Regions from separate parts of the Mycolicibacterium fortuitum subsp. fortuitum genome, predicted to be linked through region 2. Evidence: predicted binding sites of a transcription regulator. Region 2 holds the regulator's gene; the other holds the start of a gene.
What was found. The regulator LexA, encoded in region 2, represses DNA repair genes until DNA is damaged. The targets are predictions, from matches to a motif close to CGAACANNTGTTCG.
Positions count from the first base shown of each region.

Region 1 (14,945 bases), 710 kb from region 2:
TGACAGCGGCCTCGGTATGGGCATGCTGTTCCACGAGGACGGAATCTGGACGGTGACCGCGTTCGGGGTCGCCAAGGCCGAGCCGCCGAGCGATTTCGCCGGTATCAAACAACTGGGTGGCACTGCGCTTCCACCGCACCTCGCGACGGCGTTGCGCGCCGGTGAAGCGGTGGGCGACATGAACTTTCACCGTTATCCGGTGGCCAAGTGGCGACGGTACGACAAGCTGGACCGGTTCCCCGACGGGATCTTCCCGTTCGGCGACGCGGTGGTGAGCCTGAATCCGACATACGGGCAGGGCGTCACCATGTCCACCGTGCAGGCGGCCAACCTGCGTCAGGTACTCGCCGAGGGAACCCAAGACCTGGTTCGCCGGCTGGCACGGCGTACCGCGAAAACCACCTACCCGGTGTGGATGATGAACTCGGTTGCCGATCAGGTGAAGCACGGGGCGGAGGGCGACAAGGCTTTCTGGTACAGCCCGTTGTTCGGTCTCTTCGACCAATTCCTCGGAGCGGCCGAAACGGATCCCGTTCTGGCCGAGTGGTTCTTGCGACGTACGAGCATGCTGGACAGCCTGTGGCTGACGCCACCGCCTCGGATTGTCGGACGTGCGATCCGCCACAATGTCAAGGCGTGGCTGGCCGAACGGCGCCGGCGGCCGCATCGCTCGGAGAATTCGGTCACTGCCGGTAGCCGGACCTCCGGCTAGATACCGATGGTGACGCGGAACAGCTTCGTCGGCTCGGCGGCGGTCAGTCGTATCGGGCCGTCCGCGGCCGCCACCCAGGCCGCCGCGCCGCGCTCCAGGGTGAGCTTGTCGTCGTCGGCGTAGATCACCGCGGCACCTTCGGTACACAGCAGCAGCTGAGGACCGTCGTGGTGGGAGTGGACGTCGATCTCGGCGCCGATGTGTTTCTCATCGACCGTCAGCACCGACACCGCGAATTCCTGCGCGGGGGTCTGGTAGATGGTTTCCGTTCCGGCCGTTGATGTTTCCGAGCGGAGACGATCCTCGGGAGTCGGGGTGAAGTCCAACACCCGCAGCAGTTCCGGGACATCCACGTGCTTCGGGGTCAACCCACCGCGCAGCACGTTGTCGGAGTTGGCCATCACCTCGACACCGACACCGTGCAGATATGCGTGCAGATTCCCGGCGGGAAGATAGATGCCCTCCCCCGGCTGCAGACTGATGCGGTTGAGCAGCAGAGAGGCCAGCACACCGGCATCACCGGGGTAGCGCTCGCCGAGTTCCAGCACCGTCTTGACCTCGGCGGCGAATTTCTTTGCCCCGGAGCGGATGTAGTGGACCGCGCCATCCAGCACCGCAGGCACCAGCACATCGAGGTCGGGTTGCGGGGCGGTGATCCAGGTGGTGAACAGAGCCCGCAGACCGTCGGCGTCGGATTGATCCGAGAGCAGGTTGATGAACGGGTCGAGGTCCGAGACCGCCAATGCACGCATCAACTCGACGGTGCGGGCTACCGGGCGAAATCCGGCCAAGGCATCGAATTGTCCCAGCGCCACCAACAATTCGGGTTTGTGGCTGCTGTCACGGTAATTGCGGACGGGCGAGGACACCGGAATGTCGAGCCGGCTCTCGCGTTCGAAGCCCTCCCGCGCCTGCGCCGCACTGGGATGGGCTTGCAGTGACAACGGTTCGTCGGCGGCCAGCACCTTGACGAGAAACGGCAGTGCATCGCCGAAGCGTCCGATCGCCACGCTGCCCAGTTGCCCCTCGGGGTCGTCCTGGACGGCCTGCAGCAGCGACTCTTCACCGTGTTCGGTCTGCAGCCAGGCCGGGTCCTGCGGATGTGCGCCGAGCCACAGCTCGGCCTCCGGATGGATTGTCGGACTGGGCCTTCCGGTGAAATCAGCGATTGCAGTGCGCGAACCCCAGGCATAGGTCCGCACCGCTCCCCGTAGCAGATGCACGTCTTATCCTCGAACCAGTTTCAAATACACGGCCGTCATCTCCAGGCGGACAGCCAGAACCGCCAGTTGTTGTTCCGGTCGCCCCACCGGCAGGGTCGTCCCAGCCTGGTCCGGCACGTCCTCGGCACCGATCATCGCGATGTCGTCGAAGCCGCTGACCCGCGCCCCTACCAGCTGCCGTTCGGTGTCGGTGACCAGAGCGAACGTCCGCATGCGCCGCGGCAGCGGTCCGTCGATCTCCTCATCGTGGAACAGTGATCGGGCCGCGGGCAGCCCGACCGCTCCGCTGCCGATCGCGGCGAGCACATCGCCCAGCCCGGCTGCGCCGACCACTTCCCCGGCCAGGCGCAGCATCGCCATCGCCCCGTGACGAGCCAGTGCGAGCGTGGCCGGATTGTCACCGGCCAGTACGACGGCACTGTCCGACATCCGTTCGGCCAGAGTCTTGGCCGGGTTGGTGAACAGCTCGCGGCCGGCGCTGTTACGCAGCGCCTCGGCGTCCAGTTCGTCTGCCAGCGCCGCCAGATCTACGCGCATACCCGGATCCACCACGTGCAGCGCGGCCAGGCCGGCAGCCAGGTATCGGGTCAACCCGAAGTCGTCGGGAACCCACAGCCGAGGCGCCAGCACCACCGCACGCCCGGCGGCGACGTCACGCAAGGGGCCCTCGTGCGGTGCCACGACGAGCACCCGCGCACCCCGGCGCACACCGGTCGCCGCAGCGTTCACCAGAGCCGGGTCACCCGGATCATCACCGGCCACGATCACCACGTCGAGGGCACCCAGCCACGGCGGGGTCTCGGAGGCGACGACGACGGGAGCAGCGATCGACGCGCTCAGCGCGCCCACCAACATGGCTCCCGCGCTTTCGGCGGCGCCGCGTCCGGCCACCCAAATCACCGTGCGCGGTGGATGATCGGCGCGCAGCGGGTCCAAAAGCCCTTCCGCCAGTGCCGCGGCGGTCGCCCGGACCTGGGCACCTGCCATGGCCGCCGCCCGCAGCAGACCGTTTCGATCGGCGGCGAGAAGTCCGTCGCCGTCGTCCAGGTCGACCGTGGCGTCCACGGAGTTCACGGCACCGGCTCGCTCACCTCACGGATCTGTGCCGAGACTCTGTCGACGAGTGCCGTGACGTCCTCGACAGTGCGTGCCTCCACGTTGAGCCGCAGCAGCGGTTCGGTATTGGACGTGCGCAGGTTGAACCAGCTGCCGTCACCGAGGTCCACCGTCACGCCGTCGAGATGGTCGATGGACTGGATCGAGCCGGTGAAGGATTTGAGTACGGCCTCGACGCAGGCCGGCGCGTCACTGACGGTGAAGTTGATCTCGCCGGATGCCTCGTAGCGCTGATAGTCCGCCATGAACTCCGAGAGCGGACGGTCCTGCTCACCGAGTGCGGCCAATACGTGCAGCGCCGCGAGCATCCCCGAATCGGCGCCCCAGAAGTCACGGAAGTAGTAGTGGGCCGAGTGTTCACCGCCGAAGATGGCGCCGGTCTCGGCCATCAGGCCCTTGATGTAGGAGTGCCCGACCCTGGACCGGACGGGAGTGCCGCCCCGCTCGACCACCAACTCGGGAACGGCCCGCGAGGTGATCAGGTTGTGGATCACCGTGGCGCCGATCTCCCGCTTGAGTTCACGGGCGGCCACCAGGGCGGTCACCGCAGACGGCGACACCGGGCGGCCGAGTTCGTCGACCACGAAGCAGCGGTCGGCGTCGCCGTCGAAGGCCAGGCCGATGTCGGCCCCGCTGGCCAGCACATGGGCCTGCAGGTCGACGAGATTGGCCGGATCCAGCGGATTGGCCTCGTGATTGGGGAAGCTGCCGTCGAGTTCGAAGAACAGCGGCAGAACGGTGACACCCGGAATCGGCCCCAGCACCGCCGGGGTGGTGTGGCCGGCCATGCCGTTGCCTGCGTCGACCGCGATGCGCAGCGGCCGCAGGGCGCTGAGATCGACCAGCGAGCGGAGGAACGTGCCGTAGTCGGTCAGCACGTCGCGATCCGAGATCGTGCCGGCCGGACCGTCGTGGGCCGGAACGCCGGCGATCACCTCGTCGGCGATGACGGACAGCCCGGTGTCCTTGCCCACCGGCTTGGCCCCGGCACGGCAGAGCTTGATCCCGTTGTAGGCGGCCGGGTTGTGGCTGGCGGTGAACATCGCTCCCGGGCAGTCCAGCAGGCCCGACGCGAAGTACAGCTGATCGGTGGAGGCCAGCCCGATGCGGACCACATCCAGCCCCTGGGCCGTCACGCCCTCGGCGAACGCGGCTGCCAGTGTCGGCGAGCTCTCCCGCATGTCGTAGCCGATCACCACCTGTGGGGCGCCTTCGCCGCGGACCAGTCGGGCGAACGCGGCGCCGACCTCGGCCACGAAGGCTTCGTCGATTTGGCTACCCACCAGACCACGGACGTCATAGGCCTTGATGACATCGTGAACAGCCGCCGCTGGCCTAGACATATAGCTCCTTGTGAAACGGGATCGTTGGCGCCAGCCTAACCGTCGGGCGACCTCGACACGTTCACTACTCTTGGGCCGGCCGTCGTCCGATCAGGTCTGATCAGTGCAAGTCACTGGTCGGGGTCCGGCAGCACCCGCAGGTGCCCGCGACGGCGGCCGTTGGTCTCGGCGGGACGTGCCTGCGGCGCCATCACCGCGCCGGCGCCCACACCGGTGGAGGGATCGGAGAATCCGGCCACCACTCCGCCGTGGGGAACCGCGCCCGGCTGGCCTTCGCGGACCGCATCGGCCAACGCCACCAGATCGTCCTCGTCGGGGTGGGTCGGCAACGGCCCGGCGTGGCGGACCAGCTCCCAGCCTCGCGGTGCCGTGATACGGCCGGCGTGGCCGACGCAAAGGTCCCAGGAGTGGGGTTCGGATACCGTGGCCAGGGGTCCGACTACAGCCGTGGAGTCGGAGTAGACGAAGGTCAGCGTCGCCACGGCATAGTGCGGGCACCCGGGCCGGCAGCAGCGACGGGGAACATTCACGCTCCAGAGATTACTTTGGACGGTCGCTGTGCGGTGCCGGACACGCGCAGCCGTCGGGTCCCCGATCCCGAACCGTTACGATCATCGCCGTGGCTCAGCGCAACCCATGGAGATCGCGGCGCGGTCGCGACATGCGCGGGCCGTTGCTTCCGCGCTCGGTGCCCGGGTGGCGGAGTCGTGCCGAGCGCTTCGACATGGCGGTGCTGGAAGCCTATGAGCCGATCGAACGGCGGTGGGCGTCGCGGATCCGAGAACTCGATGTCGCCGTCGACGAGATTCCGCGGATGTCTCCGAAAGACCCCGACAGTGTGCAATGGCCACCGGAGGTCATCGCCGACGGACCGATCGCGCTGGCGCGGCTGATACCTGCTGGGGTTGACGTCAGAGGAAATCCGACCCGGGCTCGAATTGTCTTGTTCCGCAAGCCCATCGAGCGCCGGGTCAAAGGATCCGATGAGCTTGCTGACTTGCTGCATGAAATCCTGGTGGCCCAAGTGGCCACCTATCTGGGAGTTGAACCGTCAGTCATCGACCCAACGATCGACGACGACTGACGCCTAGCGCCACACCCACGGTGTAGCGCTCTACGCGTAGCGCGTCAGATGATGCCGCGCTTGAGCCTGCGCCGCTCGCGTTCCGACAATCCTCCCCAGATTCCGAAGCGCTCATCGTGCGCGAGCGCGTATTCCAGGCATGCGTCCTTCACCTCGCAGCCCTGGCAGATGCGCTTGGCTTCGCGGGTAGACCCGCCCTTCTCCGGGAAGAACGCCTCCGGGTCGGTCTGTGCGCACAGCGCACGTTCCTGCCATTGGTCGTCTTCGGTTTCCGGATCAACATCAATGTGCTCGGGAACCAGACTCAGCTGGGGACGTCCGGTTTCCCCCATCGGTGCCGGTCCCGTGTTGATGTGCGGTGCGTTGTCTACCGAGCCGAGTAGCCGGCCGTCGAACCGGACCACACGATCGAAATCGCCGCTCTCATAAGACATTATCCCCCGCCTCCTCACTCGGTCTCGTAGATCCTAAGTGGAGCCCCACTATGGTGATGTGCGGTCACCCCATTCGAACAGTTGATCGAATCTCGGTCCGCGACACCGGAATCGGTCACCAACCGGGAAATGACACATCTGTGATTACACACGTGTTAGCTGCCGGGGTCAAGCGCCAGAGCGGGAATTCATACCATCCCGTAATGTCAAATCGGCGCGTCGCGACATCGGCGTGTCCTGCTCGTGACGACGCCGTTTCCATCCGCACGCCCTCAACGCCTAGGGTCGGACGTTGTGAAGATCACCGTTCTGGTCGGCGGCGTCGGAGGCGCCCGGTTTTTGCTGGGGGTCCAGCACCTGCTCGGCCTCGGCCAGTTCGCCGGGTCCGACAGCAAGCACGAACTCACCGCGATCGTGAACGTCGGTGACGACGCCTGGATGCACGGCGTACGGATCTGTCCTGACCTCGACACCTGCATGTACACCCTGGGCGGCGGCATCGATCCCGAACGCGGCTGGGGCCACCGCAACGAAACGTGGCACGCCAAGGAAGAACTCGCTGCCTACGGCGTGCAACCGGACTGGTTCGGCCTGGGCGACCGGGATCTGGCCACCCACCTGGTCCGCACCCAGATGCTGCGGGCCGGCTACCCGTTGTCGCAGGTCACCGAGGCGCTGTGTAAGCGCTGGTCACCCGGGGCGCAGCTGCTGCCCGTCACCGACGACCGCAGCGAAACCCACGTGGTGATCACCGACCCCGAGGACGGAGCGCGCCGGGCCATCCACTTCCAGGAGTGGTGGGTGCGCTACCGCGCCCAGGTGCCCTCGCACAGCTTTGCGTTCGTCGGCGCGGAACAAGCAACCGCCGCACCGGGCGTCACCGAGGCGATCGCCGATGCGGACGTGGTGTTGCTGGCACCGTCGAATCCTGTGGTGAGCATCGGGCCGATCCTGCAGATCCCCGGTGTCCGCGGCGCGCTGCGCTCGACCAAGGCGCCGGTGATCGGCTACTCCCCCATCGTCAACGGAAAACCGTTGCGCGGCATGGCAGATGAGTGCCTGTCCATCATCGGCGTGGAATCCACCTCACAGGCCGTCGGCCGGCATTTCGGCGCTCGTTCTGGCACCGGAATCCTGGACGGCTGGCTGGTGCACGAGGGCGACACCGCCGAGATCGAGGGCGTTCAGGTGCGCGCCGTCCCGCTGCTGATGACAGACCCTCCGACCACCGCAGAGATGGTGCGGGCGGGTCTTGACCTGGCCGGCGTCGCCCTGTGAGCACCGAGCACGGGTCCGCGGACCGCGTCGAGATCCTGCCGGTACCAGGGCTTCCGGAGTTCCGGCCCGGAGACGACCTGGCCGCCGCGCTGGCCGGGGCGGCACCCTGGCTGCGCGACGGTGATGTGCTGGTGGTCACCAGCAAGATCGTCTCCAAGTGCGAGGGCCGCATCGTCGCCGCTCCTTCGGATCCCGATGAGCGGGATACCCTGCGGCGCAAGCTGATCGACAGTGAGGCCGTTCGTGTCTTGGCACGTAAGGGCCGGACCCTGATCACCGAGAACGCCATCGGCCTGGTCCAGGCCGCAGCCGGAGTCGACGGCTCCAATGTCGACTCGAACGAGTTGGCCCTGCTGCCAGTCGATCCCGACGGCAGTGCGCAGGCGCTCCGCAACGGCCTGCGTGAGCAACTCGGCATCACGGTCGCCGTCGTGATCACCGACACGATGGGACGCGCATGGCGCAACGGCCAGGCTGACTTCGCGATCGGCGCATCGGGGCTGACGGTGCTGCACGGCTACGCCGGCGCGCGCGACCGGCACGGTAACGAACTATTGGTCACCGAGGTGGCCGTGGCCGACGAGATCGCTGCCGCAGCGGATCTGGTGAAGGGCAAGCTCACCTCGATCCCGGTGGCAGTGGTACGCGGGCTCGATCTGACCGACGACGGCTCAAGCGCACGCACGCTGCTGCGATCCGGCGAGGATGATCTGTTCTGGCTCGGCACCGCCGAGTCGATCCAGCTGGGGCGCAGCCAAGCTCAACTGCTGCGCCGCTCGGTGCGTGCGTTCTCCGACGAGCCCGTCGACCACGCGCTCATCGAAGCCGCGGTCAGCGAGGCGCTCACGGCGCCCGCACCGCACCACACCCGTCCGGTGCGCTTCGTCTGGGTTCAGGACAACGCCACCCGTGTCCGGTTGCTGGACCGGATGAAGGACAAGTGGCGCGCCGACCTGAGCGGAGACGGCCGAGATCCCGAGTCGGTCGAGCGGCGCGTGAACCGTGGCCAGATCCTGTATGACGCCCCGGAACTGGTGATTCCGTTCCTGGTTCCCGACGGCGCCCACAGTTATCCGGACGCGGCGCGCACCCAGGCCGAGCACACCATGTTCACCGTGGCCGTCGGGGCGGCGGTGCAGGCTCTGCTCGTGGCGCTGGCGGTGCGTGAGGTGGGCAGCTGCTGGATCGGCTCGACGATCTTCGCCGGCGATCTGGTGCGCTCCGAGCTCGATCTACCGGACGATTGGGAGCCGTTGGGCGCCATCGCGATCGGACACCCCGCCGACCCCCAGCCGCCGCGCGACCCGGTACCCACCGACGGCCTGCTGGTGGTGAAGTGAGCGCCGAGAGTCTGCACACTTCGGCGGTCGAGATGCTGACGCATTGGCAGACAGCCGATCCCGGCCAGGACACCCTGCGTCATGCCGTGCTGTCGTTTCTGGCCGCCCGCCCCGACGCCTGCCTTCGGGCATGCGTGCCCGGCCACATCACCGCCTCGGCACTGGTCGTCGACCATACGGGCACCAAGACCTTGCTCACCCTGCATCCACGCTTCGGCCGTTGGCTGCAACTCGGCGGGCATTGTGAGGAAACGGATTCCGACATTCAGGCCGCCGCCCTGCGCGAGGCCGCCGAGGAGTCCGGCATCACCGGGTTGAACATCGAGGCGCAACTGGCCGCACTGCACGTGCACCCGGTGACCTGCTCACTGGGGGTGCCGACCCGTCACCTCGACATGCAGTTCGTGGTGCGGGCACCGGAAGGTGCCGAGATCGCCTGCAGCGACGAGTCTTTGGATCTGCGATGGTGGCCGCTGGATGCGCTGCCCGAAGGTACCGACTTCGGATTGACCCAGCTCGCGGGGACCGTGACGGGAACCGTCTAGCCCGGCGCCTGGGTACAGTACGCCCGGCGCGCAGCGCGCAACGCCACCGCTGCCTGGTCCGGAGCGGCGCCGTACTGGCCCGCCATCTGGTCGATCACTGCCTGCGCCGGCGTACCGGTGTAGAGCAGGCGGCACATCTCCCGGCCGACCATCAGCAACTGGTCGTCGTCGCCGGGGAACACGCCGCGGGTGGCCTTGAGGTACGCGTTGTCTTCCCATGTGAGCGGGATGGGCCACGCGACCGCCTCGGGCGCAGTGACACCGAGAACCCCTCCGAGCACCAACAGCGCCGCGATCGGCGCGATCGGTGCGCGCCGTCGCCTGTTGAATCCGCCCATGAACATTGCCCTCCCCTTTCGCCGATCCGATCCTAAGGGTCGACGGGGGCCGGCAAACACACTTTTCTCAGCGCCGAGCGTCAGACGTCGGTGGAGTACCGGATGCCGCCGTCGGGAATCGACACCCCGGGCCACACCCTGGCGCCGCGCAACAGCTCGCAGCGCGCACCGATGTCGGCGCCGTCACCGATCACCCCGTCGCGGATCAGTGCCCGTGGGCCGATGCGGGCACCGAAACCGATGATCGAACGTTCGATCACCGCACCGGCTTCCACGCGTACTCCGTCGAAGATCACCGCGCCGTCGAGGCGAGCGCCGGCACCGATCTCGGCGCCACGTCCCACCACGGAGCCGCCGATCACCAATGCCCCGGGGGCGACCGCCGCGCCCTCGTGCACCAGGGACTCACCGCGCTGACCGTTGAGTGCGGGTGACGGTGCGATGCCGCGGACCAGATCGGCCGATCCGCGAACGAAATCCTCGGGCGTGCCCATGTCGCGCCAGTAGGAGGCGTCGACGTATCCGCACACCTTCAACCCGTCGGTGAGCAGGCCGGGGAACACCTCGCGTTCGACCGACACGGGCCGGCCCTTCGGAATCTGGTCGATCACATGCTTTTTGAAGACATAGCAGCCGGCGTTGATCTGATCGGTGGGCGGGTCCTGGGTCTTCTCCAGGAACGCCGTCACGCGACCGTCGGCATCGGTGGGCACACAGCCGAACGCCCGCGGATCGCTGACGCGCACCAGGTGCAGTGTCAGATCGGCCTGGTGGGTGTCATGCGACTCCAGCAGCGCGCCGAGGTCCGCCGCCGACAGCACATCGCCGTTGAACACCATGGCGGTGTCGTAACGCAGCTTGTCCGCCACGTTGGCGATGGCACCACCGGTGCCGAGAGCCTCGGTCTCCGTGACGTATTCGATCTCGAGTCCGAGATCAGACCCGTCACCGAACGCCTCCTCGAACACCTCCGCCTTGTAGGAGGTGCCCATCACCACATGCTTGATGCCGGCTTCGGCTATCCGGGCCAGCAGATGGGTGAGAAACGGCACACCGGCCGTCGGGAGCATCGGCTTGGGTGCCGAGAGAGTCAAGGGCCGGAGCCTGGTGCCACGTCCACCGACGAGGACGACGGCGTCCACTTCCGCAGGATTGATCACCTCAGCGCCCTTTCGCCTGTTTACGTCGAGAACTACCGACCACCAGGCCCGCACGTGCTGCCAGCGCGCCCCGAATTGTCCACCGTAACGGCGCCTGCCACGGCGCCGGGTATCGATCAGCCAGGAAAGTGTAGGTACTGCGGTGATGGGCGGCCAAGTTGCGCGCCGGGTCCCGGCCGGTGGAGTGCCCCTTGTGGTGCAGTACCTCGGCCGACGGCACATAGACGTTCTGCCAGCCGGCGCGGGAAATCCGGTCGCCGAGATCGACGTCTTCCATATACATGAAGTAGCGCTCGTCGAACCCGCCGACCGCGTCGAACGCGGCGCGGCGCATCAACAGGCACGAACCCGACAGCCAGCCGACCTCGCGTTCACTGGGGTCCTGGCGGTCCTGACGGTAGGCGGCCGTCCACGGATTGGATTTCCAGAACGGGCCGACCACGGCGTGCATGCCGCCACGGACCAGGCTGGGTTGGTGGCGTGCCGACGGGTAGACCGAACCGTCAGGGTCGCGGACCAGCGGACCGAGCGCGCCGGCACGCGGCCACCGCTGGGCCGCGTCGATCAGCATGTCGATCGAATGCGGACCCCACTGCACGTCGGGGTTGGCCACGATGAAGAACTCTTCGCAGTCACCCTCGGAGATCTTCTCGGCGCCGCGGTTGACGGCGCTGCCGTAACCCAGATTGCTGCCGGTCCGGAGCAGGCGCACGTTCGGGTAGCGCTTCTCGGCCTGTTCGGGGGCTCCGTCGGTCGAGCCGTTGTCGGCGATGATGACTGTCACGGGCCGGTCGGTGGCCAAGGCGAGCGACGCGAGGAAACGGTCCAGGTGTGGGCCCGGCGAGTACGTCACCGTCACCACGACGAGCGGGCGGGCCGCATCCAAAGTCACGGCGTAGAGGGTAGCGGGCCGGAGGGGTCTTCTTTTCCAACCGCTGCCACCAGCGCTTCCCGCCAATCCCGCAGCGGCGTCAGGCCCGCCTCTGCGGACCGCAGCGCCGAAAGGACGGTGTAGGCCGGTCGCGGCGCGGGACGCGGATGCCGGTCGCTGCCGACCGGCCGCACCCGCTCCGGATCAGCCCCGACAGCGGCGAACGTCGCCCGCGCCTGCTCGAACCGGCTGGCCGCTCCGGAGTTGGCGGCATGCAGCACACCGGGCTGAACGCCGCCGTCGGCGATCTGCAGCAGGGCCGAGACCAGGTCACCGGTGTAGGTCGGTGACCCGACCTGGTCGGCGACCACTTCCACCGGGTCGTCTCCGGCCGCCAGCCGGCGCATGGTCGCCACGAAGTCTTTCCCGTCGCCGCCGCGGTACACCCAGGCGGTCCTGACCACATGGGCATCGGGTTTGGCGGCAAGTACCGCATGTTCGCCGGCCAGCTTGGTCTGGCCGTAGACGTTGACCGGACCGGCCACGTCGTCGATCTCATACGGTGTACGGCGCTCACGGGACGCCCCGAATACGTAATCGGTGGAGATGTGGACCAGACCGGCACCGACCTGTGCACACACCGTGGCAAGGTTGCCAGGACCGACGGCATTGACGGTGTGGGCCCTGTCCTGGTCGTTTTCTGCGGCGTCCACCTGCGTGAATGCCGCGCAGTTGATCACCACGTCGCCGGGCTCGACGAATTGCCGGATCGCCTCAGCGTTGGCGATATCACATTCAGCGGAGGTCAGGGCCAGCACGTCCCGGCCCTCATGACGTGCCTGATCAGCCAATACCTGGCCGACCATGCCGCCGGCCCCGGTGATCACAATCCGTTGCGTCATGCGCAGAGTCTGGCACGCCGATCGTCGTTACCCGGCTCACGACCATGCCGCAAGTAGCCTGGGCACGTGCCATTCCCCCTGCTTCGCTCCCTCGCTGTGGCCACAGCGTCGGCTGTGGTGCTCGGAACAGGGGTGGCCTGGACCCAGATCCGCTCCTTCGAATCGGGCATCAACCACATCAGCTCGGCGGCGCTCGGCGGTGGCGGTGACGACGGAGCGATCGACATCCTGCTGGTCGGTATGGACAGCCGCACCGACGCACACGGCAACCCGCTGTCGCAGCAAGAGCTTGAGACGTTGCGTGCCGGCGACGACGTCTCGACGAACACCGACACCATCATCCTGGTGCGCATCCCCAACAACGGGAAGTCGGCCACCGCCATCTCCATCCCGCGCGACTCGTACGTCCAGGCACCGGGTAGGGGAAAGATGAAGATCAACGGCGTCTTCGGCGAGGTGAAGCTCGAGGAGATGAAGCAACTCGTCGAGGTCGAGGGCGAGGATCCGGCCGTCGCGGAGCCCAAGGCCACCGAGGCCGCCCGCGAAGAGCTGATCGAGACCGTCGCCGCTCTCACCGGCGTCACCGTTGACCATTACGCCGAGATCGGCCTGCTCGGCTTCGCGTTGATCACCGATGCCCTGGGCGGCGTCAACGTGTGTCTGAAAGACGCGGTGTACGAACCTCTCTCGGGTGCTGATTTCCCGGCAGGCTGGCAGAAGCTCGACGGCCCGCAGGCGCTGAGCTTCGTTCGGCAACGCCACGACCTGCCGCGCGGTGACCTCGACCGGGTGACCCGTCAGCAGTCGGTGATGGCCTCGCTGGCGCATGATGTGATCTCGACGAAGACACTGTCGAGCCCGGGCACCCTGAGCAAGTTGCGCGAGGCCGTGCAGCGCTCGATGGTGATCTCCGACGGCTGGGACATCATGGATTTCATCCAGCAGCTGCAGAAGCTGGCCGGCGGCAGCGTGGCGTTCGCCACCATCCCGGTCCTTCGGGAGGACGGCTGGAGCGACGACGGGATGCAGAGCGTGGTCCGCGTCGACCCCACCGAAGTCCATGAGTGGGTGTCGAGCCTGCTGCAGGACCAGGACGCGGGCAAGACCGAACAGCTCAGCTACTCCCCCGACACCACCACCGTCGAGGTGGTCAACGGCACCGACATCAACGGCCTGGCCGCCGCCGTCTCGCAGGTGCTCACCAACAAGGGCTTCCAGCCCGGCGCCACCGGCAATCACGAAGGCGCCCCGCCCGCGTCCAGCCAGGTGCTGGCGGCCAAACGCGACGACCTCGGCGCCCAGGCGGTGTCGAAGGATCTCGGCGGACTGCCGGTGAACGAGGATTCGACACTGCCCCCCGGGGCGGTGCGGGTGGTGCTGGCCGCGGACTACACCGGGCCCGGCTCCGATGGCATGGACCCGTCCGCGGTGGGTCCGGCCTCCGTCGGCGACACCTACAGCGACACCGGGGAATCGAGCCCGCCGCCACCGCCGTCGCCGATCCTCACCGCGGGTTCGGACGATCCCAAGTGTGTGAACTGACCGTCCTCGAGTAGAACCAGAGGCATGAGCACAGTCAGCGCCGCGGTGCTGGATCCGTTGTTGGCAGCGGATCCGGCGGGGCCTCGGATCACCTATTACGACGACGCCACCGGTGAGCGGATCGAGTTGTCGACCGTGACCATGGCCAACTGGGCCGCCAAGACCGCCAACCTTTTGCGCGACGAGATGGGCGCCGGCCCGGGAACGCGCGTGGCGGTGCTGCTGCCCGCGCACTGGCAGACCGCCGCGGTGCTGTTCGGGATCTGGTGGATCGGTGCCGAGGTGGTGCTGGCCGGCGCACGCGAGGAGCAATCGGGCATGACGGACGCCGACATGGCCCTGTGTACCCGGGAACGGCTCGACGAGGCCGACGAGGCGGTGGCCGGCGGCGAGGTCGCGGTGCTGTCGTTGGATCCGTTCGGCAAGCCCGCCGAGGATCTGCCCATCGGAGTCACCGACTACGCCACGGCAGTGCGCGTGCACGGCGACCAGATCGTGCCGGAGCGTGTGCCGGGTCCGGCGCTGGCCGGGCAGTCGGTCGCCGAGGTACTGGAATCGGCCCGCAATGCCGCGGCCACACAGGGTTTCACCGGTTCCGACCGGGTGCTCTCCACCGCGTCCTGGAACACCCCCGACGAGCTGATCACGAATCTGCTGGCGGTGTTCGCGGTCGGGGCGTCACTGGTTCAGGTGGCCAATGCCGATGCGGGCGCGCAGGATCGGCGTCGCACCACCGAGAAGGTCACCCGAGGCTAGCGCTACGCCCAAATGCCCAATGGCCAGTTATTGCACAGCCTTTCGGTGAAAGCGTGCATTAACTGGCCACTGGAGCGGCGTTGGATTACTTGAGCAGGGCGCGGCTCATCACCACGCGCTGGATCTGATTCGTGCCCTCGTAGATCTGGGTGATCTTGGCGTCGCGCATCATCCGCTCGACCGGGAAGTCCACGGTGTAGCCGGCACCGCCGAACAGCTGCACGGCGTCGGTGGTGACCTCCATGGCCACGTCGGACGCGAAGCACTTCGACGCTGCCGAGATGAACCCGAGGTTGGTCTC
Region 1 is NZ_AP025518.1:1,948,918-1,963,862, reverse strand. Features, by position in the region: gene MFTT_RS09525 (FAD-dependent oxidoreductase) at 1-712, shown strand, start outside; gene manA (mannose-6-phosphate isomerase, class I) at 709-1,935, opposite strand; gene MFTT_RS09515 (hypothetical protein) at 1,939-3,009, opposite strand; gene MFTT_RS09510 (phosphomannomutase/phosphoglucomutase) at 3,006-4,394, opposite strand; gene MFTT_RS09505 (DUF3499 domain-containing protein) at 4,505-4,924, opposite strand; gene MFTT_RS09500 (metallopeptidase family protein) at 5,056-5,478, shown strand; gene MFTT_RS09495 (WhiB family transcriptional regulator) at 5,523-5,912, opposite strand; gene cofD (2-phospho-L-lactate transferase) at 6,207-7,190, shown strand; gene MFTT_RS09485 (coenzyme F420-0:L-glutamate ligase) at 7,187-8,530, shown strand; gene MFTT_RS09480 (NUDIX hydrolase) at 8,563-9,075, shown strand; gene MFTT_RS09475 (DUF732 domain-containing protein) at 9,072-9,413, opposite strand; gene manB (mannose-1-phosphate guanylyltransferase ManB) at 9,494-10,573, opposite strand; gene MFTT_RS09465 (glycosyltransferase family 2 protein) at 10,575-11,465, opposite strand; gene rfbD (dTDP-4-dehydrorhamnose reductase) at 11,462-12,346, opposite strand; gene MFTT_RS09455 (LCP family protein) at 12,413-13,888, shown strand; gene MFTT_RS09450 (TIGR03089 family protein) at 13,913-14,644, shown strand; gene MFTT_RS09445 (acyl-CoA dehydrogenase) at 14,730-14,945, opposite strand, start outside.
Region 1: the regulator LexA is predicted to act here: its motif matches at 5,987-6,000, upstream of cofD (2-phospho-L-lactate transferase).

Region 2 (14,945 bases):
GTAGCCCAACGGGTTCAGCGTGTCCGGATCACCGGAGGCTGGTGTGCGCGCACCGGTGGGAGCGGTCCGTCGTACTTCTCGACCTGCACCAGGACATGTGCGCCGGTGCAGCCTCGCGCCAGCGACGAGGTGCCGATGTCCTCGGTGAGCACATTGGGATTGCCGTGCACGCACATCGAATCGGGGTCGGCAGGGTCGGCCGGGTCGAACCACGCCCCGGTCGACAGCTGCACCACGGCCGCGCGCAATCGGTCATCGATCACCACGCCGGCCAGGCAGGCGCCGCGATCGTTGAACACCCGCACCACGTCGCCGTCGGACAGGCCTCGGGTTGCCGCGTCCCCTGGATGCATCCGGATCGGTTCGCGTCCTTGCACTTTCGAAGACTGGCTGGTGGCGCCACCGTCGAGCTGGCTGTGCAGGCGGGCCGCGGGCTGGTTGGCCAGCAGGTGCAACGGATATGACCGGGACCGCTCGCCGCCGAGCCATTCGGTCGGTTCGTACCAACGCGGATGACCGGCGCAGTCGTCGTAGCCGAACCCGTCGATGGTCTGCGAGAAGATCTCGATGCGGCCGCTCGGGGTGGCCAGTCGGTGCCCGATCGGGTCGGCGCGGAAGTCGGCCAGCAGCGTCAGTCCAGGTTCGGTGGGAAGCCGCAAGTGTCCCGCGGCCCAGAACTCTTCGAACTCGGGAACATCGAAATCCAGCCCGGCAGACCACTTTTCGTACATGTGGACCAGCCATTCACGTGCCGTGCGGCCTTCGGTGAACTGCGGTCCGAAGCCGAGTCGCTCGGCCAGTGCCGAGAACGTGGTGTAGTCGTCACGGGATTCGGCAAACGGTTGCGCCAGGGCCGGCATGGCCACCAGCAGCGGGTCGTTGCGCGAACCCGAGTAGTCCTCGCGCTCGTAGGCGGTGGTCGAGGGAACCACGATGTCGGCATGCTTGGCCATTGCCGTCCAGTACGGGTCGTGCACCACGATGGTCTCCACCCGCGACAAGGCGCGGCGCAACCGTGGGATGTTCTGATGGTGGTGGAACGGATTACCGCCGGCCCAGTACACACACTTGATGTCGGGATAGGTCAATTGCAGGCCGTTGTAGTCGAACGGCCGGCCGGGGTTCAGCAACATGTCGGTGACGGCTGCGACGGGGATGAACGTCTTCACCGGGTTGAGGCCCTGCGGCAGTACGGGCAGGCCGCAGCGCAGCGGCGGAAGCCCCGGCTCGTTCATCGAGCCGTAGCCGTGGCCGAAACCCCCTCCGGGTAAACCGATCTGGCCGAGCATGGCGGCCAGCGTCAAGCCCATCCACGGAGCCTGTTCGCCGTGCCGGACCCGCTGCAGCGACCAACTGACGGTGACGAGGCTGCGTGAGGCGGCCATCCGCCGGGCCAGGGCGGTGAGCTCTTCGGCCGGTAGGCCGCTGAGCGCCGATGCCCACTGTGGGCTCTTGGCGACGCCGTCGTCGCGGCCCAGCAGGTAGCGCTCGAACCGGTGATAGCCCGTGCAGTACGTGTCGAGGAAGTCGAGATCGGCCAGGCCCTCGGTGGCCAGCACGTAGGCCAGCGCGAGCATCACCGCCACATCGGTGCCGGGGATCGGTGCCAGCCATTGGCAGTGGCCGTCGACGTCGTCGCGAAGCGGGCTGAACGACACGATCTGCCCGCCCCGGTCACGCAACCGGCGCAGCGCGTCGCGTGCGGGATGTGCCGTGGTGCCGCCGTGGTTGATGCCGGTGTTCTTCAGCGCGACACCGCCGAAACACACCAGCAGATCGGTGTGCTCGGCGATCACGTCCCAGTCGGTGGATCGCTTGAACAGGTCATCGTGAGTACCGACCACCCGCGGCATGATCACCCCGGTTGCGCCCAGGCTGTAGGAGTGACGCGAGGAGGTGTAGCCGCCGAGCATCTTCAGAAAGCGGTGCACCTGGCTCTGAGCGTGGTGGAAGCGTCCGGCACTGGACCAGCCGTAGGAGCCGCCGTAGATCGCCTCGTTGCCGTGGGTGTCGACGACGCGGCGCAGTTCACCGGCGAGCAACTCGGTGAGCTCCTCCCACGACACCGCGACGTACTCGTCGGCACCGCGTTCGTCGCTCGGGCCGGGGCCGTCCCGCAGCCAGCCGCGGCGCACCGCGGGCCCCGCGATTCGTGAACGGTGCCGGATCGATCCCGGGAGGTTGCCCAGCAACGGCGAAGGATCCGTATCGCCGGCCATCGGGGTGACGGCGGCGATGTCGCCGGCCGTGATGTCGGCGGTGAAGGCGCCCCAGTGCGCAAGGCTCATGGGGGACCGGGGCATGGCCAGAGTTTACGGGCGGCACTCACCCTCCCCGCGGCTGACCAACCACCCGGTTGGTATAGGTTGGCCCCCAAATCCGTAACCAGTACCGGAGGTCACACCATGGGCAGTGTTGTGAAATACGACCGCACGTTGTTCGAACCGGAGCACGAGCTGTTCCGCGAGTCCTACCGCGCGTTCCTCGACAAGCATGTCGCGCCGTTCCACGACCAGTGGGAGAAGGACAAGATCGTCGACCGCGGGGTCTGGCTCGAGGCGGGTAAGCAGGGCTTTCTCGGGATGGCTGTGCCCGAGGAGTACGGCGGCGGCGGTAACGACGATTTCCGGTACAACACCATCGTGTGCGAGGAGACGGTCGCCGGACGCTACAGCGGAATCGGCTTCAGCCTGCACAACGACGTCGTCGCGCCCTATCTGCTGCGGCTGGCCAACGAGGAGCAGAAGCAGCGCTGGCTGCCGAAGTTCTGTACCGGTGAATTGATCACGGCGATCGCAATGACCGAACCCGGTACCGGCAGCGACCTCCAGGGCATCAAGACCCGCGCGGTGCGCGACGGCGACCACTACGTGCTCAACGGGTCGAAGACCTTCATCACCAACGGCATCCACTCCGACCTGGTGATCGTCGTCGCTCAGACCGACCCGGAGAAGGGCGCGCTGGGCTTCTCCCTGCTGGTGGTGGAGCGCGGCATGGAGGGCTTCGAACGGGGCCGGCACCTGGACAAGATCGGCCTGGAGGCCCAGGACACCGCCGAACTGTCGTTCACCGACGTCAAGGTGCCGGTCGAGAATCTGCTCGGCGAGGAAGGTCAGGGGTTCGTCTACCTGATGCAGAACTTGCCGCAGGAGCGCATCTCGATCGCCATCATGGCCGCCGCCGCGATGGAGGCCGTGCTGGAGCAGACGGTGCAGTACACCAAGGAGCGCAAGGCGTTCGGCAAGCCCATCGGCAGCTTCCAGAACAGCCGGTTCCTGCTGGCCGAACTGGCGACCGAGGCCACCGTGGTGCGCATGATGGTCGACGAGTTCATCCGGTTGCATCTCGACGAGAAGCTCACCGTCGAGCAGGCCGCGATGGCCAAGTGGTACTCCACCGAGAAGCAGGTGGAGCTGATCGACCGCTGCCTGCAGCTGCACGGCGGTTACGGCTACATGCGTGAGTACCCGGTGGCCCGGGCCTACCTGGACGCCCGAGTGCAGACGATCTACGGCGGCACCACCGAGATCATGAAGGAGATCATCGGTCGCAGTCTGGGTGTCTAGCGGGCCGTTCGGCCCCTTGATAATCCGATATGACGCCCGAAAAGCCCGATTCTGGGTCTTCGGACCCAGATATTGGGCCTTTTTTGGTCATGATCGGCCACGTTCCTTGGTTATCGTCACCTGCTGAAGCAGAGTTGTCGGGGCGGGACACTTCTGAGGAAACTTTGCCGAACGAGCGGGGAGATCGCATGACCAGGCCTGGAGCGAGGCTGAACGCGACCGTGTGGCGGTTGGCGGTCGGCCTGCTCGCACTCGTAGTCGCTGCTTTGGTGGTGCCGGCGGTGGCTTCGGCCACCCCGGAATCAGATGCGGACGCTGCGGTCACCGCCGCGTGGGAGGCCAACGGCGGGGACGGTGGCCCGCTCGGACCGCGACAGGGCGGCGTGTACGCGGTGGGTTCCGGCTTCGCGCAGAACTTCGCCGGCGGCAAGATGTTCTTCACCCCGGCGACGGGCGCCCATTTCATGCAGGGCGCGATCCTGGAGAAGTACGAGTCGCTCGGCGGCGCGGCCGATGGGGACATGGGATTCCCGACCATCGACGAAGGCGCCGGTCGGGCTGCCGACAGTCGTAACTCGACGTTGAGCGCGCCCGACAACCCCGTGATCTTCTGGACCCCGTCCACCGGCGCACGGGTGGTGCGCGGTGCCATCAACGCCGCGTGGGACAAGCTCGGCGGTTCTGCCGGAGTGCTGGGCGTCCCCGCCGACGACGAGACGTTCGACGGCGACGTGGTCTCGCAGAAGTTCACCGGCGGTGAGATCTCCTGGAACCGCAAGACCAAGGCATTCACCACGGTGCCGCCGGAACTGGCTGACCAGCTCGCCGGCCTGGACGTCCCGTCCGACCCCGCATCGGCGATCGCCGCGGCACGTCGCGAGGCGGGCGGCGCCATGGGACCGCTCGGTGCCAAGGACGGCGACCTGTATCCGATCGGTGACGGTGGGTTCGGCCAGAAGTACGCCGGCGGCGAGATCTTCTACAGCCCGGCCACCGGAGCCAACGCCGTCACCGGGCAACTGCTCGAAAAGTACGAAAGCGTCGGCGGTCCCGAGGGAGACCTCGGTTTCCCGACTGCCAGTGAGTCCGAGGGCGGATTAGGGCCCAACAGCCGGATCAGCACCTTTGCCGCTGCCGACAACCCCGTCATCTTCTGGACTCCGGACTACGGCGCGGTGATCGTCCGGGGCGCGATGAACGCCGCCTGGGAGAAGCTCGGCGGCGCCAAGGGCGCTCTGGGCGCCCCGATGGCCGACCAGACCGAGGACGGCAACGTCATCAGCCAGCGGTTCAGCGGGGGAGCGATCTCCTGGGATCGCGAGGCCAACAAGTTCACCACCGAACCGTCGAAACTCGCTTCCGAGTTGAGCGGGCTGCAGGTTCCTGGAATCGGGCAGACCCCCGCAACCGGACCGCAACCCTCCGACACGGACACCAAGAAGCCGTTCTCCTGGCATTGGAGCTGGTGGTGGCTGATCGCGGTGATCCCCGTGGTGTTGCTCGCGGCGCTGATCGTGGGGGCGGCGCTGTGGCACCGACGCCGCGCCGGGGACGACGACGATTTCGACCATGATCCGTTCGAGGATGACTACGACGACGGATCCGGGGATTCCCGGTACGACGGTGGCCCGCACTACGACTCACGCGGCTACGACCACGATGAGTACCGGGATGACCGCGGCGCCGAGGTGCCGAGCGGCTACGGGACCGGCGCCGCCTATGGCGGTGACGCCGCGACGGCGCGGTTCGCCGGACAGGGTGAGGAACCCGCGGCCGCGGCTTCCCCCTACGACGGTCCGACCGACATCGCGATGCCGGTCAGTCAGTGGGCCGCCCCGCACGGATCGCCCGCCGGTTACGGGCGACCGGGCGAGGAGGATGAACCGCCCGAGGACTCTGCTCAGCTGATCGGCCAGGACCGGGGCTTCGACAGCTATGACGACGATGACTTCGACGACGACTATGAAGATGACGACTTCGAGGACGATGACTTCGATGAGGACGAGGACCTCAAAACCATCGACGCCGACTTCGAGGAAGTCGCAGAGGGTGACGAGGTCGACGACTTCGAGGCGGAGCTCGAGGACCAGGACCTGGCGGATACCGGGGCAATGACCCGTCCACCCGGCGGGGTGGGTGAGGCGCAGGGGTTCGCGGGCCTCGGCGGGCTGGCGGTGCCGGGCGATCAGGACAACGTGGATACCGCGCCGACCCGCATCATCACCGAGGCGGAGGCCTACAGCCACGAGACTCACAGCGGGCGCCACGCCGCCATCGAGCTCGACGAGATACCCAGTGCCACAGCCATTCATCTGCCGCTGGAGGATCCGAACCGCGCCCCAGAGGGCTACCCGATCAAGGCCGACACCAAGTCCGGCCGGTACTGGGCACCCGACAGCAGCGAGTACGACGACGCGGTAGCCGAGATCTGGTTCGCCAGTGAGGAGTTCGCCCGCACCAACGGATTCGTGCGGGCGGACTGAACGGCCGGACCCGGCCACCATTGTGTGCCGGGGCGGCCGGCCCGCGGTCGTCAGATCTTGCGGATCACGGTGACGACCTTGCCGAGCACCGCAGCGTCGTTGCCCGGGATCGGGTCGTATGCCGGGTTGTGCGGCATCAGCCAGACCTGACCGCGGGTCCGCTTGAACGTCTTGACGGTGGCTTCACCGTCGATCATGGCCGCGACGATGTCACCGTTGTCGGCCACACTCTGCTGACGTACCACGACCCAGTCCCCGTCGCAGATAGCGGCATCGACCATCGAGTCGCCCACGACCTTGAGCAGGAACAGCGAGCCTTCGCCGACCAGCTCGCGAGGTAGCGGGAAGACGTCTTCGACGGCCTGCTCGGCCAGGATCGGCCCACCTGCGGCGATACGACCGAGCACAGGCACGAAGGTGGGCTCGGGCAGCGCATCGGAGCCGGCCACATCGGTGGACACCAACGTGGCCGCCGACGGATCATCGGCGGCGCGAACATCGACCGCGCGCGGACGGTTGGGGTCGCGGCGCAGGTAGCCCTTGCGCTCGAGGGTGCGCAGCTGATGGGCGACCGATGAGGTCGAGGTCAACCCGACCGCATCGCCGATCTCGCGAATGCTGGGGGGGTAACCGCGACTGGTCACCGATGCGCGGATCACGTCCAGGATGGTCCGTTGCCGGTCGGTGAGGCCGCCCTCGGCCCTGCGTGGGCCCGCGCCGTCCGATCCGGCCGGGCTGTCGGTGCTGCCGTCCTTGCTGCGGTCGTCGCTCATGAGGCCGAATGTAGTCGCTGATCGAACATTAATCAAACATGTGTTCGACGCGTGTTGCGCCCGTGTCCGCTGGTGGGGCGGTTGCGGAGGGCTCAGGGTCGGCCGCTGTCGGTTGACGGCCCGAACTTGTCGGTGCCTTGTTCTATCGTTTGGCAACAGTTCGATCACATGTTCTATCTATCGAACACTTGAGCGAGTATGTTCGAACACAAGAGCGAAACCGTCCCACCGAAAGGCAGTCAGATGGCGATCATCGATATCCCCGCCGATAGCCGCTCCCGCGCTGTTCGGGCCATGCCGCAGTCCTCGCCGCAGCGCGTCCGCGTCCGGGGCGGTGCCGGCGCAGCGGGATACGCCGGCACGGGCCACACTCGGGGCAGTGCCACCTTCGGCACCGCCGCCGCAAGGCCGGTGCGCCGAGTCCGGCGGCCCGCGCCGTCCCGGCCCGCGGGCGGTGCGGTTCGGTATCGCGGAACCGGCGTGCTGATGTCGCGCGCGTCGCACCGCAGCCGGCCCATCACTCCGTTGACCACGGTGTTGCTGGCTCTGGTGGCCGCAGGAATCACGGTGTGGCTCGGTCTGGTGGCACAGTTCGGCGGAGTGATGGGGGCGACCAGCCCGGAGCCCACCGAGCTCGCCGTCGTTCAGGTGAAGTCGGGGGAGACGCTGCAGCAGGTGGCGCGGAGGGTGGCTCCTGACGCGCCGGTGGCCCAGGTCGTCGAGCAGATCCGTGACCTCAACCAACTCGACTCGGCAGCGGTCGACGCAGGGCAGACACTGCTCGCCCCGGTGGGCTGAGCAGCGCAATGTCCGCTGAATCGTCCTGTCAGGCAGTCAGACTGGCCGGTGTCGACATGAGCATCTACGCCCCACTGGACCCGGCGGTGAGTCTCCCTCGGGCAGCACGGGTACGCTCAAGGGCGCTCGAACTAGTTGTCCGGCGGCATGACGAAGGAGCGGTGATGCACTGTCCGTTCTGCCGTCATCCTGATTCGCGGGTGGTCGACTCCCGGGAGACCGACGAGGGCCAGGCGATCAGACGCCGGCGGTCATGCCCGGAATGCGGGCGCCGCTTCACCACCGTGGAGACCGCGGTATTGGCCGTGGTCAAGCGCAGCGGGGTGACCGAACCGTTCAGCCGGGAGAAGGTCATTCGCGGAGTGCGACGGTCCTGTCAGGGCAGGCAGGTCGACGACGATGCGCTGAACGTCTTGGCGCAGAAGGTCGAAGACGCGGTCCGCGGCCTCGGCACGCCGGAGATCCCCAGCCACGAGGTCGGGTTGGCGATTCTCGGCCCACTGCGCGAACTCGACGAGGTCGCCTATCTGAGATTTGCCTCGGTGTACCGGTCATTCTCCTCGGCCGAGGATTTCGAGCGCGAGATCGAGGCGCTGCGGGCCCACCGCGCCGGGGCGTGAGTCACTCCAGTCGAGTGGTGCCGTCGCTGACGACGCGGCCGGACAGACGCACCCAGCCTTCCGGACTCCAGCGGGTCTCGATCACCGAACCCTTGCCCTGGATGATCGTCAGATCCCGGCTCAAGTAGTCCGTCATCCGCACCGCCGCCGATCCGGTGGCCTCGTCTTCGGGGATTCCGAGGTGCGGGGCGAACGATCTGGCACGTAGCGTGCCTTTCGCTTCATCGATCCACGCCCACAAGTAGTTCTCCTCGGCCTCGGCGAAATCGTCGGGTTCGGCGGAGAGTACTTCGTCGACCGAGGACAAGTCATGGATGGCGAACTCTGATGCCCACTCCGAACGGGCGTTGACCACGGCGCGATCGCCGTCATATTCCACCTGGATGATCCCCGCGGGCACCTGCAATGTGTTGACCGGAAACCCTGTTTCGCGCAGCCACCACGAGGCGCCGACCGTGGGGTGTCCGGCGAACGCCAGTTCGGCTACCGGAGTGAAGATGTGGGCATGGGCGGAGTTGCCGCCCGGCTGCGGCAGATCGATGAATACCGTTTCGCTGTAACCCAATTCGGTGGCGATGCGCTGGCGGTCAGCTGGTGCGACGGTGCTGTTGTCGACCACGCCGAGCGGATTGCCGTACTTGCCGTCGGAGTCGGTGAATACGCGTAACACGGTGACGTCGATGGCCATGACCCGATGCTACGTCGCACCGCGCGCTCGTCGGGCGATCTGTCCGGACCCGGTGCGGGTGAAGCGATCAGGTGGCGCTGCGCTCGTCTGCGTCCATCGCGTCCAGCACCGCGATCTGGGTGTCGAACGGCCCGCTCATCGCCGATTCGCTCCGCCCGCTGCGCAGCAGGTTGCGCAACCGGTCCTGGTCGTAGACCGAGGGTTCGGTTGTGTCGATGAAGCGTTCGACCACCTCGACGAAGCGGTCGGGGTCGTCGTGGAACGGAAAATGCCCGGATCCGGAGAAGATCTCCAACTGGGAACCGGGCATTGCGGCATGGGCCATGTGGGCGTGGCTGACTGGGATGACCGAATCGCTTTGACCCCAGATCAACTGGACGGGAACCGATTCGGTCAGGTAACAGCGATCCAGCATGGTGACGACCTGGCCGCGCCAGTCCACGACGGCGCGCAGGGTGCGGGCGAATGCCGATGACGCCGTCGGCTCGGGCAGATCCGCGAGGATGCGGAGCATGTCCGGGATGTCGCGGCCGAGGCCGGTTGAGCCCAGCACCGTGCCCGCTGCCCGGCCGGCCAACTGCAGGGCGGGCAGGACCAGGGGCAGGCGCAGCAGCGCCAGCGCCTCACTGCCCATCGGGAGCGAGGCGACCCGCAACGCCACATTGACGTCCTTGGTGACCCCGCCGGCACCCACGAGGATGAGGCGGTCGACCAACTGCGGGAACTGGTAGGCGAATTGCATGGCCACGCCGCCGCCCAGAGAATGGCCGATCACGGTCACCCGGTCGATGTCGAGCACGCTGAGCAGGTCGCGCATGCCGTTGGCATAGGCCGCGACCGAATAGTCGGCACGCGGTTTGTCGGAGCTGCCGTGGCCGAGCAGGTCCGGGGCGATCACGGTGAACCGTTGCGCCAGTGCCGACTGCACGGTGTGCCAGGTGGTCGAGTTGTCACCGATGCCGTGGATCAGCAAGATCGCCGGCCCGGAGCCGGCCACCCGAAAAGCCCGCCGGTATCCGTGGATGGTGCGGTATTCGAGTGTCGGGGTGAGCTCGCGAACGGTCCGCAGATGGGGTTTGCGCTCGGTCATGCTGGTCAACCTCGCTCTCGGCCCGGCGTCGGGCTCCTATGGGTTGTCGCCGTTCGGGAAGCCGTCGCCGAAGCCGTCCGGTCCGTCTTTGTACTTGTCGTCTTTGTACTTCTCACCGGTCTGCTGGGCGAGGAACCGTTCGAACTCGGCTCCCAACTCGTCACCGCTGGGTAGCTCCTCGTCACGCGCCAGCAGGGACCGATTCTCCTGTGCGGCAACGAACGCATCGTACTGGCGCTCCAACCCCGTCACCACTTGAGCCACCTCGGCGCTGGCTTCTACCTGCTCGTTGATCTTGCTGAACACCTCGGCACCGGCCTCGGACAGCTTCTCCAACGGCAGTTGTAGCGAACCCGTTCGGGCCACCTCGGCAAGCAACGCCTCGGCGGCAGGCGGGTACGCCGTCTGGGCCAGGTAATGCGGGACATGCACGGTGTACCCGACCACCTCGTGGCCGTGCTGGGCCATGCGGAACTCGAGCAGGTTGGACACACTGGCCGGCACCTGGACTTCGCCGACCCAGGGGGTGTGCTCGGCGATGAGCTCCTTGTTGTTGGCGTGCGCCGTCAGCATGACCGGGCGGGTGTGCGGGACCGCCATCGGAATGGTGCCGAGACCGATCACCCGGCGGACTCCGAGCTGCTCGGACAGCAGCCGCACGGCGGTGATGAACCGCTCCCATCGCAGGTCCGGCTCCAGCCCGGCCAGCAGCAAAAATGGCGTGCCCACGCCGTCATGCAGCGCGTACAGGTTCAGCTCGGGTTCCTCGTAGCTGGTGAAGTGGTCGGTCTTGAACGTCATCAGCGGGCGGCGCGACCGGTAGTCGAGCAGCTCGTCGATGGCGAACGAGGCCACCAATTCGGTGTCGAGGGTGTCTTTGAGGTGCTCGGCGGCCAGCCGGATCGCGTGGCCGGCATCGGAGAACCCCTCCAGGGCGTGGATCAGCACCGGGCCGCGGCCATCCGAAGACGACAGCTGCGGAGCCGGGAATTCAAGCTCGTACATACCGCTCTGGTCGGGGTGGTAGTGCTGGTCGGGGGTGTCGCTGCTCTCGGTCATCTCGCTTCGTCTCCTCGCTGCGGTAGGACGCTGTGACGGCCCGCCGCCGTGTTCTCTAGTGTCCCGCATACCCGGGCGGCGGGTTCGTCCCGCCCCGCTTGTGCGTTCGAACGCGCCGGACCAGCGCCCGCATTCCGGCAGTTCCCTGCGCGATCAGGCAAAATCGTGATGATGCGCGTGACCCGGATGGCGAAGTTCACAGTCGCGGCGGCCGTGATGGCTGCCGGGGCGGCCGCGTGCACCGTTCCCGGCACCACCGCCGGCGGCGCGGCCGGGAACCTCACGACCGCCGCACCGAGCAGCACGCCGGCGCCGGCGAACGCGTTGTCGCAGGCCGGGGTCGAGTCGGTGACCCCGGATCGCCGGGTGGGAGCGCTGTTCCTGGGCGACACCACGACACATACCTGCAGCGGATCGGTCCTGGCGAGCCCCTCGGCCGACCTCATCCTCACGGCTGCGCATTGTCTGCTGGACGGTGTCGACACGACTTTCGTTCCCGGTTTCGGTGCGGGTGCCGGTGATACCTGGCATGTCAGCAGCGTGTATCTGGACCCGCGGTGGCTCGCCGACCAGGACCCTCAGGCCGATTACGCGATCGTGCGGGTGACAGGGGATTCCACGGCGAGTCTGCTGGCCGCATCCGGCGGCGGACTGACCTTGGGGTCCGCCCCCGCGGCCGGAAGTCCGGTGACCGTGACCGGCTACCCGATGGGCGAAGGCGGCAGTGCACTGGCGTGCCGAGGCGCGACAGAGTCGTCACAGCAGGGGTTCCCGTCGCTGGCCTGCGCGGGGGTGACCGACGGTTTCAGCGGCGCTCCATGGGTTTCGGGGTCGACCGTGACCGGGTTGGTCGGCGGACTCGACGGCGGTGGCTGCGATGACGACGTGTCCTATTCACCCCGCTTCGACGACCGGATCGCCCGGTTGCTGGCCCGCGCCGAGGCCGGTGGTCCGGGCGACGCGGCTCCTGCGGCCCTCGAATCCGACTGCTAGCCGCGAAACTGGCTGAGCGCGCGCAGCTTGTTCATCACGTCCAGCGCCGCGACCTTGTACGCCTCCGAGAACGTCGGATAGTTGAACACCGCGTCGACGAGGTATTCGACCGTGCCGCCGCACCCCATCACGGCCTGTCCGATGTGCACCATCTCGGTGGCGTTCGTACCAAAGATGTGGACGCCGAGCACTCGAAGGTCCTCGGTTGACACCAACAGCTTGAGCATTCCGTAGGAGTCGCCGGCGATCTGTCCCCGCGCCAGTTCCCGATACCGGGACACCCCGACCTCGTAGGGGATCGAGTCCTTCGTGAGATCGACCTCGGTGGCCCCGACGAAGGACACCTCCGGGATCGAGTAGATGCCGATCGGCTGCAGGCTCATCATGCCCTTGGTGGGTTCGCCGAAGGCGTGGTAGGCGGCCAGCCGGCCCTGCTCCATCGAGGTGGCGGCCAGCGCCGGGAATCCGATGACGTCACCGACCGCGTAGATGTGCTCGACCTTGGTGGTGAAGTTGTCGTCGACGTAGATGCGGCCGCGGCTGTCGGCCTCCAATCCGGCGGCGGCCAGATCGAGGTGATCGGTCTGGCCTTGTCGTCCGGCCGAGTACATCACGGTCTCGGCGGGGATCTGCTTACCGCTGGCAAGGGTGGTCACGGTGCCGGCAGGCCCGACGTCTACGCCGATCACCTCTTCGCCGAACCGAAACGTCACGGCGAGGTCGCGCAGGTGGAAGCGCAGCGACTCGATGATCTCGGGATCGCAGAACTCGAGCATGTTGTCGCGCTTCTCGACCACGGTGACCTTGGTGCCCAGCGCGGCGAACATCGAGGCGTACTCGATACCGATGACGCCCGCACCGACGACCACCATCGACGTGGGCAGTTCTTCGAGGTCGAGGATGCCGTCGGAATCGAGCACCCGTGCCTCGTCGAACTTCACACCGGCTGGTCGGGCTGGTTTGGTCCCGGTGGCGATTACGACGAAACGGCCACGGACAGTTACCAGTTCGGCGCGGGTGGGATCCTCGACGAGGATCGTGTGTTCGTCGGAGAATCGGCCGTGTCCGGTGTACAGCTCGATGCGGTTACGCATCAGCTGGGACCGCACGACGTCGACCTCCTTGCCGATGACGTGCTGGGTGCGCGCCAGCAGATCGGCCGGGGTGATCTTCTCCTTGACGCGGTAGCTCGCGCCGTAGAGTTCGCGTTGGCTCATGCCCGTCAGATAGACGACGGCCTCGCGAAGCGTCTTGGAGGGAATGGTGCCGGTGTTGACGCATACGCCGCCGAGCATCATGCCCCGCTCGATCACGGCGACGGTCTTGCCGAGTTTCGCTGCGGCGATGGCGGCGCGCTGGCCACCGGGGCCTGAACCGATGACGACGAGGTCATACTCCTGCATCGAACCCATGGGTCAACTGTCTACGCGGGGTTGCCGAACCGGCGCGGGTGGCTGACGCCGAATACCGGGTGAACAACTGCCTTCGGGTTATCCCCAGCGCAGCGTCCATCCCCAGCCACCACCGTCGGACGGCTCCGCGCGGCCGGCCGTGACGGCGCGGGTTGACACGGTCTGGCCATGACAACGCCAACGCCTTCCTCGCCCGAATTCGACTTTCATCTCAACCGTCCCGGTGCGTTGATCGCGGCGCTACCCGCGGTGCTGGGCTTCGTCCCGCACCGCAGCCTCGTCCTGGTCACGATCTGCCGTGGTGAGCTGGGTTGCGTCATGCGCGCCGATCTGGCCGACGACATGACCGAACGCATCGATCATCTGGTCGACCTCGCGGCCACGGCCGGTGCGGATGCCGTGATCGCCGTGGTGGTGGACGAAGCCAGTACGGACTGCCGCGCGTGCGACGACCGCTACCGCGAGCTGGCATCGGTGCTCGAAGCGTCGCTGTCGGTCGAGGGCATCGAGCTCTACGCCGCACACGTCGTCGACCGCGTGGCAGCCGGTGGATCCTGGCACTGCGCCGATCGCTGCGGTGCGGAGGGCCAAGTGGACGACCCGGGGGCTTCACCGCTGGCCGCGGCTGCGGTGCTCGACGGTCGGCGGCTCTACGACAGCCGTGACGAGCTGCTGGCCGTGATCCAGCCGGATCCGGTGGCCGCGGCCTCGATGAAACGGCCGCTGGCGCTTTCGGTGCAGCGGCCTGGGCTCCCGGATACCCGACCGGACGCCGAGGTGCGCGGTGACGTCGAAGCCGCAATGCACGCAGCCGCGCAGGTGGCCGAGGGGAACGTGCCGAGTGGTACCGAACTGGCGCGGCTGGCACTCGGTTTGGCCGATCCCCGGGTTCGCGACACGCTCTATGCGTTGGCGGTCGGGGAGCGCGCGGAGCAGGCCGAGGCGTTGTGGGCCTTGTCGGCCCGCAACCTGCCCGATCCGTGGCGTGTCGAAGTGCTGGTGCTGCTGGCCTTTTCGGCATATGCGAGGGGTGACGGCCCGCTGGCCGGGGTAGCGCTCGATGCCGCTCTGGAGGCGCGGCCGACGCACCGGATGGCCGGCATGCTCGACACTGCGCTGCAAGCGGGGATGCGGCCGGAGCAGATTCGGGAGCTGGCGATCACCGGCTACCGGTTGGCCGAACAGATCGGCGTGGAATTACCGCCACGACGCACGTGGCGGCGGCGCGCGTGCTGAGTGCTAGACCTTCTCGACGCGGACCGCGTGCGCCATGTGGTGGGGCAATTCGACCTGCTCGTGGCCCGGGATCACGATCATCACGCCACCGTGATCGTTGGCCTCGACGGTGACCCTGGCATTGGGGACCACACCGGCGTCCTTGAGCCGACCGATGAGCTCGGTATCGCCCTGCACGTGCTCGGTGAGCTGGCGGACCACCACGGCCACCGGCAACCCGACCGGCA
Region 2 is NZ_AP025518.1:2,661,267-2,676,211, forward strand. Features, by position in the region: gene MFTT_RS13000 (molybdopterin guanine dinucleotide-containing S/N-oxide reductase) at 15-2,303, opposite strand; gene MFTT_RS13005 (acyl-CoA dehydrogenase family protein) at 2,406-3,566, shown strand; gene MFTT_RS13010 (LGFP repeat-containing protein) at 3,755-6,049, shown strand; gene lexA (transcriptional repressor LexA) at 6,100-6,822, opposite strand; gene MFTT_RS13020 (LysM peptidoglycan-binding domain-containing protein) at 7,066-7,620, shown strand; gene nrdR (transcriptional regulator NrdR) at 7,785-8,240, shown strand; gene MFTT_RS13030 (PhzF family protein) at 8,242-8,928, opposite strand; gene MFTT_RS13035 (alpha/beta fold hydrolase) at 8,996-10,018, opposite strand; gene MFTT_RS13040 (proteasome assembly chaperone family protein) at 10,055-11,077, opposite strand; gene MFTT_RS13045 (trypsin-like serine peptidase) at 11,246-12,070, shown strand; gene sthA (Si-specific NAD(P)(+) transhydrogenase) at 12,067-13,482, opposite strand; gene MFTT_RS13055 (DUF4192 domain-containing protein) at 13,651-14,718, shown strand; gene MFTT_RS13060 (iron-dependent transcriptional repressor DtxR) at 14,722-14,945, opposite strand, start outside.